2 regions of the Shewanella decolorationis genome follow, and region 1 is predicted to be linked to the other one. Evidence: predicted binding sites of a transcription regulator. Region 1 holds the regulator's gene; the other holds the start of a gene.

Region 1 (7,464 bases):
AAGTGCGATGATACCGTCAAACTTACCACTTGCAGCAACACGACGTGCAGCCAGCGGTAACTCAACCGCACCAGGTACACGGACAACAGTGATGTTTTCATCACTGACTTGGCCAAAACGTTTCAGCGTGTCAAGTGCACCTTCAAGCAGGCTCTCAACTAAAAAGCTGTTAAAACGCGAAATTACAATCGCAACTTTGGCATTCTTCGCTTCGATATTACCTTGAACTACGTTCATTTTCTTACCTAATTTAGCTAAAGCACCCAGCTTGGGCGAAAAGTGGCGACATGATACCACAGTCAAACGCCTACAGCCTTATGCAAATGATAGAAATGGTTAATTTTACCTTAGTGCAACATCTAATTAAGCTTAGCCTGTTACTCCGCCACGTATTCGGTCACTTCAAGACCAAAGCCTGAGAGTGAATGGTAACGCTTAGGCGAACTTAAGAGTCGCATTTTAGTTACTCCAAGGCTGGCAAGGATTTGCGAGCCCACACCCACGCGGCGTGAAGTGCCTTGCCATTTTGCAGGAGCGGGAGCCTGACCTTGATCTTCCGCTTCAAAGGCTTTGACTTTAGCGAGAATTTCACAGGTATGCTCTTGATTGCCCAGCAGCACCAACACTCCACCTTCGGCAGAAATCCGCGCCATGGCTTTTTCAAGCGGCCAGCTACGCTGCTGATCGCGCTCAGAGTGAAGTAGATCGTTAAACGTATTCTGTAAATGTACCCGCACTAAACAGTCAGGCTTCACCTCGCCTTTCACTAAAGCAAAGTGTAATTGATTGTCGATAGTATCCCTAAAGGTCACCATATCGAACTCACCAAAACGGGTTGGCAGTTTGCATTTGGCTTCACGCACAACGGTCGTTTCTTTGGTGTTACGGTATTCAATCAGGGCCGCAATAGTGCCGATTTTAATGCCATGTTTTTCAGAGAAAATCTCTAAATCAGGGCGGCGAGCCATAGTACCGTCTTCATTGAGGATCTCAACAATCACCCCTGATGGTTCAAGCCCCGCTAAACGGGCTAAATCACAGCCTGCTTCAGTGTGACCAGCGCGGGTTAACACGCCGCCGTCCTGCGCCATTAATGGGAAGATATGACCAGGCTGAACTAAATCCGATGCCTTGGCATCTTTAGCCACGGCTGCTTTCACCGTCACCGCGCGATCGTGGGCCGAAATCCCGGTGGTTACGCCTTCTGCCGCTTCAATCGATACCGTAAAGTTAGTCGAGAACTGCGCATTATTGTTAGTCACCATCAAGGGCAGGTTTAACTGCTGGCAACGGGCTTTAGTCATGGTTTGGCAGATGAGCCCACGGCCGTATTTCGCCATAAAGTTAATCGCTTCAGGCGTCACCAACTCGGCCGCCATAATCAGGTCGCCTTCGTTTTCTCTGTCTTCGTCATCCATCAAAATAACCATTTTGCCTTGACGAATATCCTCGATGATCTCTTCTATACTGTGCAGCGCCATTGTAGGACCTTTATGATTTTACTGTTGTTATGAAATTCTATACCTAAGTGAGCTAAGTGCCAGTGCCCTAACGCACAAAGCCAGCACGGGCTAACATTTCCATGGTCACCCCACCGCCTTGGGTTTCTTTAGTATCAAAGCGCATTAAACGCTCTAAATAGCGGGCGATTAAATCCACTTCAATATTCACCTTATCGCCGGCTTTCAAATCTACCAGTGTGGTTTCACCCGCCGTATGAGGCACTATGGTTAAACGAAAACGGTGTCCATCGACCTCGTTTACCGTCAGGCTCACGCCATCGATGGTGATAGAACCTTTATGGGCGATATAGCGCGCCAGCTCAGTTGGCGCCGCTAACCAAAACTCAATCGCTTGACCACGAGCAAGACGCTGCTCTACGGTGGCAATGCCATCCACATGGCCGCTCACCATATGCCCGCCAAGGCGAGTTGTCGGGGTAACGGCTTTTTCAAGATTGACCTTAGTACCCACTTTATAGTTTGCAAAACCTGTGAGACTGACAGTTTCAGCCGACACATCCGCCACATAGCCATCGGCTAATTGTTGCACCACAGTCAAACATACACCGTTGGTGGCGATACTGTCGCCTAAACGCACATCGCTTAAATCCAGTTTGCCACTGGCGACCGTTAAACGAATATCATCGCCCTTACGTTCAAGCTTTCGCAGCGTGCCAACGGCCTCAATAATCCCAGTAAACATGGCTAACTCACTTATTTGCTAGAGATGGATTGGACTCGAGCCTCAAGGTAAAACGCATATCCGCGCCCACTTTACGCTCATCGACCAGTTTGAGGGTCGGAATATCGGCCATCATTTGATAATCGGGTAATTCGAGTAGATTACGTCCTTGTGCTCCAAGGATTTTCATCGCTTGATACAGTACTAACTCATCGGCTAATCCCACGTCGATAAAAGCACCCGCTAAGGTCGCACCCGCTTCGATAAGCACCTGATTACAGCTTTTGCCTAAATAGCTTAAGAGTTCGGGTAGCGAGATTCGACCATCAATCGCCGGTAATTGAAGACAAGTCACATGGGCCGGCAACTGCGCCACAAAGGCTGGTGAGTAAGGCTCAGTTGAGACTAATAAAATCGGCGATTCAATCGCAAGCAAGGCTGCCGTAATCGGCAAGCGGCAACGACTATCTAAAATCACCCGCAGCGGCTGTAAAATTTGCGCCTCACTCAATTGCGAGCTAAGACTGCCAAGCTCTGAGTAGCGCACATTGAGCGAAGGGTCATCGGCCAGTACGGTTTCAATCCCAGTGACCAGTGCGCAGGCGCGCAAACGTAAGCGCTGCACATCGCGGCGAGCTTCGGGGCCTGTAATCCACTTAGAGACACCGTTGGATAATGCGGTTTTACCATCGAGACTCGCGGCAAGCTTTACCGTCACCCAAGGTAGACCCGACTCCATGCGCTTCATAAAACCAAGATTTAAAGCGTAAGCTTGGTCGCGATGTAAACCGACATCCACTTGAATGCCCGCATCGCGCAGCATTTGAATACCGCGACCACCGACCTGCGGATTGGGATCTTCAACCGCCACCACCACACGTTTTACACCTATGTTGATCAACGCCAAGGCGCAGGGCGGCGTACGACCATAATGGCTGCAAGGCTCTAAGGTGACATAGGCGGTCGCGCCACGGGCAAGCTCGCCAGCCATGCGCAGTGCATGCACCTCGGCGTGGGGCTCGCCGGCTTTTTGATGATGACCTTCACCGACAATCTGATTATCTTTTACGATAACGCAGCCCACACTGGGATTGGGGCGAGTGGTATAAAATCCTTTGCGAGCCAGTTGTATGGCTCGGCTCATCATCTGGTTATCGAGTTCTGACCAATTCATATAAACCCTATGAAATCTTGAGGAAGCGTGCCCGAATGCGGCGCATAACGAGGCGCTAACCTAAGCGCTAACCTAAGATAACCCATGTTACTTTTGCAGTTTCGCAATCGCCTCACCAAATTCGGAGACGTCTTCAAAGGCGCGATAAACCGAGGCAAAACGAATATAGGCAACCTTGTCTAGGCTCATTAACTGTTCCATCATCAAGTTACCTATCATCTCGGATGGCACTTCACGCTCGCCAGTCGCCCGCAGCGTTGACTTGATTTTACTTAAGGCCTGCTCGATTTCATCCATAGACACGGGGCGCTTTTCGACCGCGCGTAACATGCCTGCTTGCAGCTTTTCTTCATCGAAGGGTTGGCGCGTACCATCGCGTTTAATCACCCGTGGCATGACTAATTCGGCGCCTTCGAAGGTGGTAAATCTTTCGTGGCATTCGGTGCATTCTCGGCGACGACGCACTTGATGGCCTTCCGCCACTAATCGGGAATCGATCACTTTTGTATCTGTCGCGCTGCAAAATGGACAATGCATTGAGCCTCCTGCCGTGAATGGAATAAAGCCTATCTTGCTTAAACCGAGCAGGTTTAAGTCTAAGATTTTAGCAATAAAAATGGCCGCTTAATGCGGCCATGGGATTTTATCCTATTTATCGGCTGAGGTTAACCACCTAAGAGTGACACCCTAAGCAGTTGTGAACTCAGCCGCCATATTCAGATAAATTAACGAATTAACCGTAAACAGGGAAACGGGCGCACAGTGCCAATACTTGGCCTTTTACGCGCTCGATAACCGCCGGGTTGTGGGCATCGTCGAGGATGTCACAGATCCAACCGGTTAACTCTTTCGCTTCAGCTTCTTTAAAGCCACGGCGAGTGATCGCAGGCGTACCAATACGCACACCAGAGGTCACGAATGGAGAACGTGGATCGTTTGGCACAGAGTTTTTGTTTACTGTGATGTTTGCGCTACCTAAAGCGGCATCGGCTTCTTTACCCGTCAGGTCGCGACCAATTAAGTCCACCAGCATTAAGTGGTTGTCAGTACCGCCAGAAACGATCTTGTAACCGCGCTCTAAGAACACTTCAACCATGGCTTTAGCGTTCTTAACCACTTGTTGTTGGTAAGCTTTGAACTCTGGCTCTAAAGCTTCTTTGAAGGCGACCGCTTTACCCGCGATAACGTGCATCAAAGGACCGCCTTGACCGCCTGGGAATACCGCTGAGTTCAGCTTTTTGTATAGCTCTTCATCATCGGCAGCAGACAGAATGATACCACCACGAGGACCGGCTAAGGTCTTGTGAGTGGTTGAGGTCACAACGTGAGCGTGTGGCACTGGGTTTGGATACACACCAGCGGCGATAAGACCCGCAACGTGCGCCATGTCGACAAACAGGTAAGCACCGATTTTGTCTGCAATTTCGCGCATTCTTGCCCAGTCAACGATGCCTGAGTAAGCAGAGAAACCACCGATCATCATCTTAGGCTTATGTTCAACCGCCAGACGTTCCATTTCGTCGTAGTCGATTTTGCCTGATTCATCGATGCCGTAAGGAATGATGTTGTACAGTCTACCGGAGAAGTTTACAGGTGAACCGTGGGTCAAGTGGCCACCATGAGCGAGGTTCATACCTAAAACGGTATCGCCTGGTTTTAACAATGCCATGTAAACGGCGCTGTTTGCTTGAGAACCTGAGTGAGGTTGTACGTTTGCGTAAGTCGCACCAAACAGTTGTTTTGCACGCTCAATCGCTAAGGTTTCAACTACGTCCACATACTCACAACCACCGTAGTAACGCTTGCCTGGGTAACCTTCGGCGTACTTGTTGGTTAATTGTGAACCTTGCGCTTGCATCACGCGTGGACTGGTGTAGTTTTCAGAAGCAATCAGCTCAATATGCTCTTCTTGACGCAGAGTTTCGTTCTGAATTGCGTTGAACAGTTCCGGATCATAATCTGCGATATTCATATCTTTTTTCAGCATTGCTTACTCCAGCTGCCAATTCTTGTAGGTAGGGTTGCGCGGTATTCTACTCGTAACGAGCCGACAATCCCAGTCTCTGAAACATGAAAATCCTACAGTTTTACCTTGAACTCGCCTCAATGCCGAGTTGAGTTCGGCGCACAATCGAGTAGAATTAGCCGCATCATTAGTCACTTATAGATGCAGAAAAATGGCTCAGTTTGTTTACAGCATGCTGCGGGTGGGCAAGGTTGTTCCTCCTAAGAAGCAGATCCTTAAAGACATTTCCTTAAGCTTTTTCCCCGGCGCAAAGATCGGTGTGTTAGGTCTTAACGGTTCTGGTAAATCCACCCTACTGCGCATCATGGCCGGTATCGATACCGAAATTGAGGGTGAAGCGCGTCCAATGCCGGGCCTGAAGATTGGTTACCTGCCACAGGAACCGAAACTCGACCCAACGCAAACCGTACGTGAGGCGATTGAAGAAGCGGTTTCTGAAGCCAAAAATGCCCTCAAACGCTTAGACGAAGTCTATGCCGCTTACGCGGATCCCGATGCAGACTTCGACGCCCTTGCCAAAGAGCAAGGTGAACTCGAAGCGATCATTCAGGCGCAGGACGCCCACAATCTGGACAACATCCTCGAGCGTGCGGCGAACGCCCTTCGTCTGCCAGATTGGGATGAAAAGATTGAAGTCTTATCGGGTGGTGAGCGCCGCCGTGTGGCGATTTGCCGTCTGCTGCTGGAAAAGCCAGAGATGCTGCTACTCGACGAACCGACCAACCATTTGGACGCCGAATCAGTCGCTTGGCTCGAACACTTCCTGCAGGAATACTCGGGCACCGTGGTGGCGATTACCCACGACCGTTACTTCCTCGACAATGCTGCTGGTTGGATTTTAGAACTTGACCGTGGTGAGGGTATCCCATGGGAAGGCAACTACTCTTCATGGCTTGAGCAAAAAGATGCTCGCTTGAAGCAGGAATCGGCCGCTGAAAGCGCGCGTCAAAAGACCATTGCAAAAGAATTAGAATGGGTTCGCCAAGGTGCGAAAGGCCGTCAGTCTAAGGGCAAAGCCCGTATGGCGCGCTTCGAAGAGCTGAACACCACAGATTACCAAAAACGTAACGAAACCAACGAGCTGTTTATTCCGCCTGGACCACGTTTAGGTGATAAAGTCATCGAAGTGAAGAACTTAACCAAGTCCTATGGTGATCGCGTGCTAATCGATAACCTGTCGTTCTCGATTCCTAAGGGCGCGATCGTCGGTATTATCGGTGCCAACGGTGCAGGTAAATCGACCCTGTTCCGCATGCTGTCTGGCAGCGAGCAACCTGATAGCGGCACCATTGAGATAGGTGAAACAGTACAACTGGCGTCGGTTGAGCAGTTCCGCGATTCGATGAATGACAAGAACACCATTTGGCAAGAAATCTCTGGTGGTCAAGACATCATGCGCATCAACAACATGGAAATTCCAAGTCGCGCCTATGTTGGCCGCTTTAACTTCCGTGGTGCGGATCAGCAAAAGATTATCGGTACTCTATCGGGCGGTGAGCGCAACCGTGTTCACTTAGCCAAACTGTTGCAGGCTGGCGGTAACGTACTGCTCCTCGACGAACCAACCAACGACTTAGACGTTGAAACCCTGCGCGCACTGGAAGAAGCGATCCTCGAATTCCCAGGTTGCGCTATGGTGATCTCGCACGACCGTTGGTTCTTAGACCGTATCGCGACCCACATTCTGGACTACCGCGACGAAGGCCAAGTAAACTTCTACGAAGGTAACTACACCGAATACTCGGCATGGTTGAAGAACACCTATGGTGCCGATGTGATTGAACCACACCGCTTAAAATACAAGCGTATGACGAAATAGATTTAGAACCTAACCTTATTTAAGGAGCTTAACTCGAAAGAGTTAAGCTCCTTTTTTATGGTAATTGATTAGGCAGAACTGACTTTGGCGCTATTTCAAACTAGCAAAATAAGCGACCAACATATCCATCATCACTCTTAATGCAGGCTGCATATGTTTACGGGATTGATATACGCCGTATACGCCCAAGGTTTGAGGTTGAAACTCCAGCAACAATGGCACTAATTCGCCAGTGTCGAGATAGGGCTTCGCCGCCCACAG
Region 2 (7,464 bases), 2.2 Mb from region 1:
CAGTGATCTGGGCTGAATTTAGCTTATTCATTTCATGGAGTTGTTAAAGGATACAAATTATGGGCAAAGGGGTTTCACCGACTATCGGTATTGCTTTAGGCAGCGGAGCCGCTAAGGGATGGGCTCATATTGGTGTGCTTAATGGGCTTGCTAATATGGGGATCAAACCTGATAAAGTAGCTGGGTGTTCAGTTGGTGCTCTGGTGGGGGCGGCCTATGCCCATAATCATTTAACCGAACTTGAGGAATGGGTACGCAGTTTTTCGAGCTGGGATGTCCTCGGGTTAATGGATATTCGTTGGCGCAAGGGTGGTTTGATCGGTGGTGAGAAAGTCTTTGATGTGCTGCAATCTCGCATTGGTGATATCAATATTGAAGACTTAGAGCGCCCCTTTGCGGCCATCGCGACTGACTTGTATTCGGGACAAGAAATCTGGTTTCGCCATGGCGATTTACGTCAAGCCGTTCGAGCTTCTTGCTCCATGCCGGGGATATTAGCCCCCGTGCGTCAAGGAGAGCGCTGGTTAGTCGATGGTGCAGTGGTGAACCCTGTACCTGTGTCAGTGAGCCGTGCCATGGGCGTCGATATTGTGATAGCCGTTGATTTGCAAGGGTTTCATTCTGGGCGACTGCAAGTATTACCCGTCAATATGACCAGCCATAAGGCGCCGAAGGAAGAAACCGAAATGCCCGCGCGCCAAGAAACTGGCTTTATGGATTTGTTTGCTCGGGGGCGGGAGTATGTCAGCAGCTTAACCGATAAGTTTTCCCTCGGCACTAAATCTAACCCCGGTATGATTGCGGTGATGTCTCAGTCGATGGGGATTTTAGAGCAGCGCCATAAGCGGGCGCGTTTGATGGGAGATCCGCCCGATATCCTCGTAGTGCCTGAAGTGGCCAACATTGGCACCATGGAATTTCACCGTGCCGACGAGGCGATTGCGGCGGGGGAGGCGGCTGTCGCTAAAGTGGCGCATTTGATTGAAGCTGCAATTTGGAAAGGCTAAGTTGTGAGAATACTCAGGGCGTATTGACGTTTCGAGATTAAATTTTGTTCGTTCTGGCAAGCTCGTGCCCGCGAAACGAATAATAATTTAGGCAAGTGACTGTTTGATTGGCTTATTTTTTGCTTTAACTTCATCACACAGTGTTAGATGCCGAATTATTGACGATGAATTCTCTTTTAAATGCCTTAAATCTGAATCGTAGCAGTGTTGCCGATGCCTATGGCCTGAACAGCAAGAAGACGGACACGAGTAAGACAGAATCCTTGACGGATGCCAACTCATCCACCAAGGATACGCCTAAAACTGAGACGAAACCGAGTGATGAGATTGCCTTGTCACCCCGTGCGCTTAGGGCACAAAAAATCCAAGCCATGTCGAAGGATTTTTTTGCCGATGGCAAGTTTAGTGTGTCCGATATTCCGGCCCTAGTGTCTCGGCTGCAAAAAGACGGTATTTTGTCCGATGCACAGGTTGAACGCCTGTCACAAAACGGCATTAATTTGCCGAGTCAAAAGCCGAGCAAGCAATCCCTGCAGGACTTTATCGACGACGAGCTCAAGTCTTTAGCGGAAAAGTCACCAAACAGTCCGATGATCAACACCTTAGTCGATGCTAAAAACGTGTTGTCGAATATGGATGATGCGCAATCCCCTGTGCTGGCACAAAAAGCCACCAAGGTCTTTGGCCAGTTGACCGATTATCTAAATAGCAACCCAACACTGAGCGACAGCCAAAAGCAGTTATGGCAGGGGCTTAAATCGACTATGCAAGTGGCTTCCTCCATGGGGATGCAGCAATCGGCATCGGGGCAACTGAGTAGCTATCTTGCCTTAGCCAAGCGTTAATCTTAATCAAACAGCAATAATCTTTTAAAAACAAAGGACTTTGATTTTTTGTCACAGTCCTTTGCTGTATTTAGCATCTTTTTAGCGTTCACTATCTTGCTTTACTGCTGAGGTCAAGGCTTAAAACTGAGATCATTGGGCTTGGCTACAGTTCTTCTTTGTTCTTTTTATCCATCCGATAAATCATGATCTGGATCATGGATTTTTAGGTGTCGATCCCGCTTAATTGCCTACATATTGTGTTTGTTGATTATTGAAGCACTATATGTAGTGTTAAATTTAATCGAAATGGAGAGGAACTAAACAATGCCAGTCGTGATCAAGCGGGATGGTTGCCGCACACCTTTTGATGAAACAAGGATAAGAGATGCAGTGATAGCGGCTGCAAACTCGGTTGGGATAGAGGATGCTGACTATGCCGCGACGGTTGCCGCCTGTGTGAGGGAGCGAGTGGCGAATCTGGCAGAAGTCGAGATCCACCATTTACAGGATGCGGTTGAAAATCTCTTAATGGAAGGCCCTTACAAATCCTTGGCGCGGGTCTATATCGAGTATCGGCACGACAGAGACATTTGCCGCGATGCGACCAGTAAACTCAATCTCGAAATCCGTGGTTTAGTCGAGCAAAGCAATGCCGCGCTGTTAAATGAAAACGCCAATAAAGACTCTAAAGTGATCCCAACCCAGCGGGATCTGCTCGCGGGTATTGTCGCGAAGCATTACGCCAAGAGCCATATTCTGCCTAAGGATGTAGTGGCCGCCCATGAACTTGGCGAGATCCATTACCACGATCTCGATTATTCGCCGTTTTTCCCGATGTTTAACTGCATGTTGATTGATTTGGCAGGCATGTTGACCCACGGTTTTAAAATGGGCAACGCCGAAATTGAGACCCCAAAATCCATCTCCACCGCTACTGCTGTTACGGCGCAGATTATTGCCCAAGTGGCGAGCCATATTTATGGTGGCACTACGATTAACCGTATCGATGAAGTGCTTGCGCCTTTTGTGGCGAAGAGCTATGACAAGCACTACCAAGTGGCACTCAATTGGCAGATTAAAGATGCCAAGGCCTATGCGACGGCGCTGACAGAAAAAGAATGTCATGATGCTTTCCAATCCCTTGAATATGAAGTGAATACCTTACATACCGCCAATGGACAAACGCCCTTTGTCACCTTTGGTTTTGGTCTTGGCACTTCGTGGGAGTCGCGTTTAATTCAGCAATCCATGTTGAAAGTGCGTATGACGGGCCTAGGTAAAAATCGTAAGACTGCCGTGTTCCCTAAACTGGTGTTTGCGATTCGTGATGGCATTAACCACAAGGCCGGTGATTGCAACTACGATGTCAAACAAATGGCCCTAAAATGCGCCAGCATGCGCATGTATCCTGATATTTTGAACTACGAGCAAGTGGAAAGAGTCACGGGATCATTTAAAACCCCAATGGGCTGTCGCAGCTTTTTAGGCTCCTACAAAGAAAATGGCGAGCTGGTCCATGAAGGGCGCAATAATCTTGGGGTGGTGAGCTTAAACTTGCCCCGAGTGGCCCTCGAGGCCAATGGCGATGAGGCTGAGTTTTATCGTATTTTAGATGAGCGTTTACAACTTGCCCGCCGTGCATTAGATACTCGCATCGAACGCTTAAATGGCGTTAAAGCAAGAGTTGCGCCGATTCTGTATATGGAAGGCGCCTGTGGTGTGCGCCTGCGCGCCGATGATGATATCGCCCAAATCTTTAAAAATGGTCGGGCATCGATTTCATTAGGCTATATCGGTTTACATGAAACCATCAATGCGCTCTATGGCACCGAAACCCATGTGTTTGATGATGCCAAGCTGCGTGAAAAAGCGCTGGCGATTGTCGCGCACCTTAAAGCGGCTACCGATGCATGGAAGGCCGAAACCGGTTATGGCTTTAGCCTTTATAGCACCCCGAGTGAGAGCCTCTGCAGCCGTTTCTGCAAGCTCGATGCGCGCCAATTCGGCGTGGTTGCGGGCGTAACCGATAAGGGTTACTACACCAATAGCTTCCATTTGGATGTGGAAAAGCGGGTGAATCCCTACGATAAAATTGATTTTGAGCAGCCATATCCTGCGATCGCCAATGGCGGATTTATTTGCTACGGCGAGTATCCCAACATGCAGCACAATATCGAAGCGCTCGAAAATGTGTGGGATTACAGCTATAGCCGCGTGCCTTACTACGGCACTAACACGCCGATTGATGAATGCTACGACTGCGGTTTTACCGGTGAGTTTAGTTGTACCAGTAAAGGTTTTACTTGCCCTAAATGCGGTAACCACGAGCCAAGCCGTGTATCTGTCACCCGCCGAGTGTGCGGTTACTTAGGTAGCCCCGACGCCAGACCATTCAACCATGGCAAGCAAGAAGAAGTGAAACGCAGGATCAAACACTTGTAACACTTTTGCCTTGTTTGTTTTGTTACACTGGCACAGTCGCACTGGTGGCGACTGTGCTTTGATCTTTAGCCCCTAACCATATTGGGCTTTAGCGCGGATGCAGCAATGAACTATCACCAATATTATCCCGTTGACGTGGTAAACGGTCCTGGCACTCGGGTCACTCTATTTGTGTCAGGTTGTGAGCACCAATGCCGAGGTTGCTATAATCAAAGTACTTGGGATGTGCGCTCAGGCCATTTGTTTGATAAGGCAATGGAAGATACGCTTATTGCCGATCTACAGGATGAGCGCATTGTGCGCCGCGGCTTGTCACTCTCTGGGGGCGATCCACTCTTACCCGCCAACCTTGAGAGTATCCTCGCGTTAGTGAAGCGGGTGAAAACCGAATGTCCGGGTAAAGATATTTGGCTCTGGACAGGTTATACCTGGGATGCGCTAACGGATAAGCAGCGTGCGGTACTGGAATATGTGGACGTGCTGGTGGATGGTAAATTCGAACAGAGCCTTGCCGATCCGAGTTTGCCATACCGTGGCAGCAGCAATCAGGTGATCCGTTTCTTATAAAAGCGGTAACGAGGATCGCTAACTTGCTGTTATAATCCCACACCTTGACACAGTGACCCAGACATTCAGGCCCAAAATGGGGTAAATATCGACTGGGATTCACTTAAGTAATTTAAGGTAACATGATGAATTTAAAGCAAGAACTGCAGCAGCTTAACGATAAGTTAGATAAGTTTCGTCGTAAACTGGCGGCAGCAGAGCAACGTGGCGATGCCGTGATTGTGGCGCAATTTAAACGCGAGATTGCGGCGGTCACTAAGCAAATCAATAGTGTAAAAACGCAGCAGTCGCGCCTTTTACAAAAGCAAGGTACAGATATTCAACACTTGCCATTCCACCGCGCCCTCACCAAAGCTGAGCAAGCCGACATGGGTCAACTGAAAAAGTCAGTCAAAGGCCTAGTGGTTGTGCATCCGATGACGGCTCTCGGGCGAGAAATGGGCTTAACCGAAGTGACGGGTTTTGCTCCTGCTAAGTTTTAAGTTTTATTGGCAAGTTATTCATTGAGTTGCAAAATAAGGCACATGCTTATTTTGCAGCGCCTTGAATGGTTGTTCGACAGATTGAGCTATACCCGTGATAGCGCCACAGGTTTCGATTTATAGTTGATTAAATTACTAAAGTATTTCGTGATTACGGAAAACGCTTTAGAATAGGCGCTCAGTAGGCGAAGAGCCCAATCATCGTTTTGTTTATGGATGTTCCTTCCGTCTCATGGAATGAGAGTAGTCGTTAAGGTTAAGTCATGTCGATAAAATATGTCGCGACGTCAAAATTACCCACTCCCTGGGGCGTTTTTGCCATGCACGGTTTTGAAGATACCGAAACCGGTAAAGAGCATGTTGCCCTCACATTTGGCACCCTAAGTAGCGATGCCCCCGTATTAGGCCGTATTCACTCTGAGTGTCTCACGGGCGATGCCTTGTTCAGCTTACGCTGTGACTGTGGCTTCCAGCTGCAAACTGCGATGCAAAACATTGCCGAAACCGGCAGTGGGTTTATCTTATATTTGCGCCAAGAAGGCCGCGGTATCGGTCTGCTCAATAAGATCCGTGCCTATGAATTGCAGGATAAAGGCGCCAATACGGTTGAGGCAAATGAGCAATTAGGTTTCCCGGCGGACATGCGTAAATACGATATGATCCAACCTATGCTTGAACAAATTGGCGTGAAGCATGTACGCTTAATGACCAATAACCCTCGCAAAGTCAAAGCAATGAAGGAAATCGGCATCGAAGTGGTTGAGCGTGTTCCCCTGCAAGTCGGTAAGAACCGCTACAATGAGGCTTACTTAAAGACCAAATCCACCGAACTTGGGCATATGATGTCTGAGTATCATTTTACGGATGAAGAGTAATCTTTAACCAAAGCGATAACCGATTAGGCTTAGCAAATCAGGATCTGTTTGCATAAATTGAAGACCATTTTTAGCCGGTTACTCGTTAAATGCTGTTGCTGTTCGGCGCTATCAATGGGATGTGTCTTCCCACTGTTGGCGTCGACTGCTGCCATTGCAAGCCAAACTCCATCGCTGACCGCACAGCCATCTCAGTCGTTTGCTCAAATGAGCCCTGAATCACCGATTGATGGCCAAAATAATCCCAACTCTGTTTATGCCTTTGGCAGTTATCTAGGTACGGGTGTGTATCGGGCCGCCGATCAAAATGCCACAGTGGTGAGCATTCCCTTAAGCTTTGATTTCTTAAAGGACGAAAGTAGTCAAACCTGGCTGCGTTTACCCTTGTCCTTCGGCTTTTTTGACTACTTAGCCAAAGATATTACCGATGGTGAATTGCCTTCCTCGGTCGGGACAATGACGATGACGCCGGGCATTGAGCACCATTGGCAGGCAACGGCAAACACGCGGATGGAAGCCTATCTGGATGTGGGTTTCGGGACGAATTTTGAAACCGATGCAAACGTGGCTATTTTAGCCTCGGGCGTGAGTAGCCTGTATAGTTTCAGCCTCGCGGGTGAAGACAGCGTTTGGGTATCGAGGTTAAGGTTTGCTGGCTACAGTGAGCGGGTTGGGAAATTAACCGACCAATTTGCGGTATTGCAAAGCGGGGTCGATATTGGCCTGTCACCCCGCTGGCAATGGTTGAATATTCAGATGCAACCGAGAGTCTTTGCAGTCGGTTATTGGTACTTCAACGAGCTGGACTTTAGCCAAAATGCTGAAGATGAAACCATAGTCTCGGGTAGCTACGAGTTTGGCGCTACGCTAGCATTTTCTAAGCCTTTGGGGGGCGATCTCCTCGGCATAGATAGAATTGGCATCAGTTATCGAACTGGTGATGGATTAAATATCTGGCGTTTATTATTTAGTTTCCCTATTTAGTTTGCATCACTAAGATCATGAAGGGTTGATATGCAAACATTTATAGCATATTGATGCTAAGTATTAGCCTGCGGCTTTTTGTGCATCAAGCATTTTTTTCTGTTCGTCGCGCATTTTTAAATCCATTAACGTGTTGAGTTGGCTACTTAGTTGGTTAATTTGTTCTTGCAATAGCTTACGTTGCTCAGCCGTCGCCTCGGAATCATCTCCTTCAAGTTTCTTAAGCATCTCCTGCAATGCTTTGATTTGCTCTTTCAAACGTTTAATTTGTTCATCAATG

Evidence for each region. The regulator NrdR, encoded in region 1, represses ribonucleotide reductase genes. The targets are predictions, from matches to a motif close to AAACACNANATNTNGTGTTT.
Region 2: a site for NrdR is predicted at 2,109-2,128, ahead of nrdD (anaerobic ribonucleoside-triphosphate reductase). Genes of this name have one in related genera too.

The regions. Positions count from the first base shown of each region.
Region 1 covers NZ_CP037898.1:4,157,969-4,165,432, forward strand. The annotation lists gene ribH (6,7-dimethyl-8-ribityllumazine synthase) at 1-237, opposite strand, end outside; gene ribBA (bifunctional 3,4-dihydroxy-2-butanone-4-phosphate synthase/GTP cyclohydrolase II) at 378-1,481, opposite strand; gene EYR25_RS18600 (riboflavin synthase) at 1,549-2,205, opposite strand; gene ribD (bifunctional diaminohydroxyphosphoribosylaminopyrimidine deaminase/5-amino-6-(5-phosphoribosylamino)uracil reductase RibD) at 2,213-3,358, opposite strand; gene nrdR (transcriptional regulator NrdR) at 3,446-3,895, opposite strand; gene glyA (serine hydroxymethyltransferase) at 4,092-5,345, opposite strand; gene ettA (energy-dependent translational throttle protein EttA) at 5,536-7,203, shown strand; gene EYR25_RS18625 (LysR family transcriptional regulator) at 7,294-7,464, opposite strand, start outside.
Region 2 covers NZ_CP037898.1:1,649,758-1,657,221, reverse strand. The annotation lists gene rssA (patatin-like phospholipase RssA) at 60-1,007, shown strand; gene EYR25_RS07625 (hypothetical protein) at 1,172-1,852, shown strand; gene nrdD (anaerobic ribonucleoside-triphosphate reductase) at 2,159-4,276, shown strand; gene nrdG (anaerobic ribonucleoside-triphosphate reductase-activating protein) at 4,382-4,843, shown strand; gene EYR25_RS07610 (YibL family ribosome-associated protein) at 4,969-5,325, shown strand; gene ribA (GTP cyclohydrolase II) at 5,589-6,200, shown strand; gene EYR25_RS07600 (hypothetical protein) at 6,315-7,184, shown strand; gene EYR25_RS07595 (FlxA-like family protein) at 7,248-7,464, opposite strand, start outside.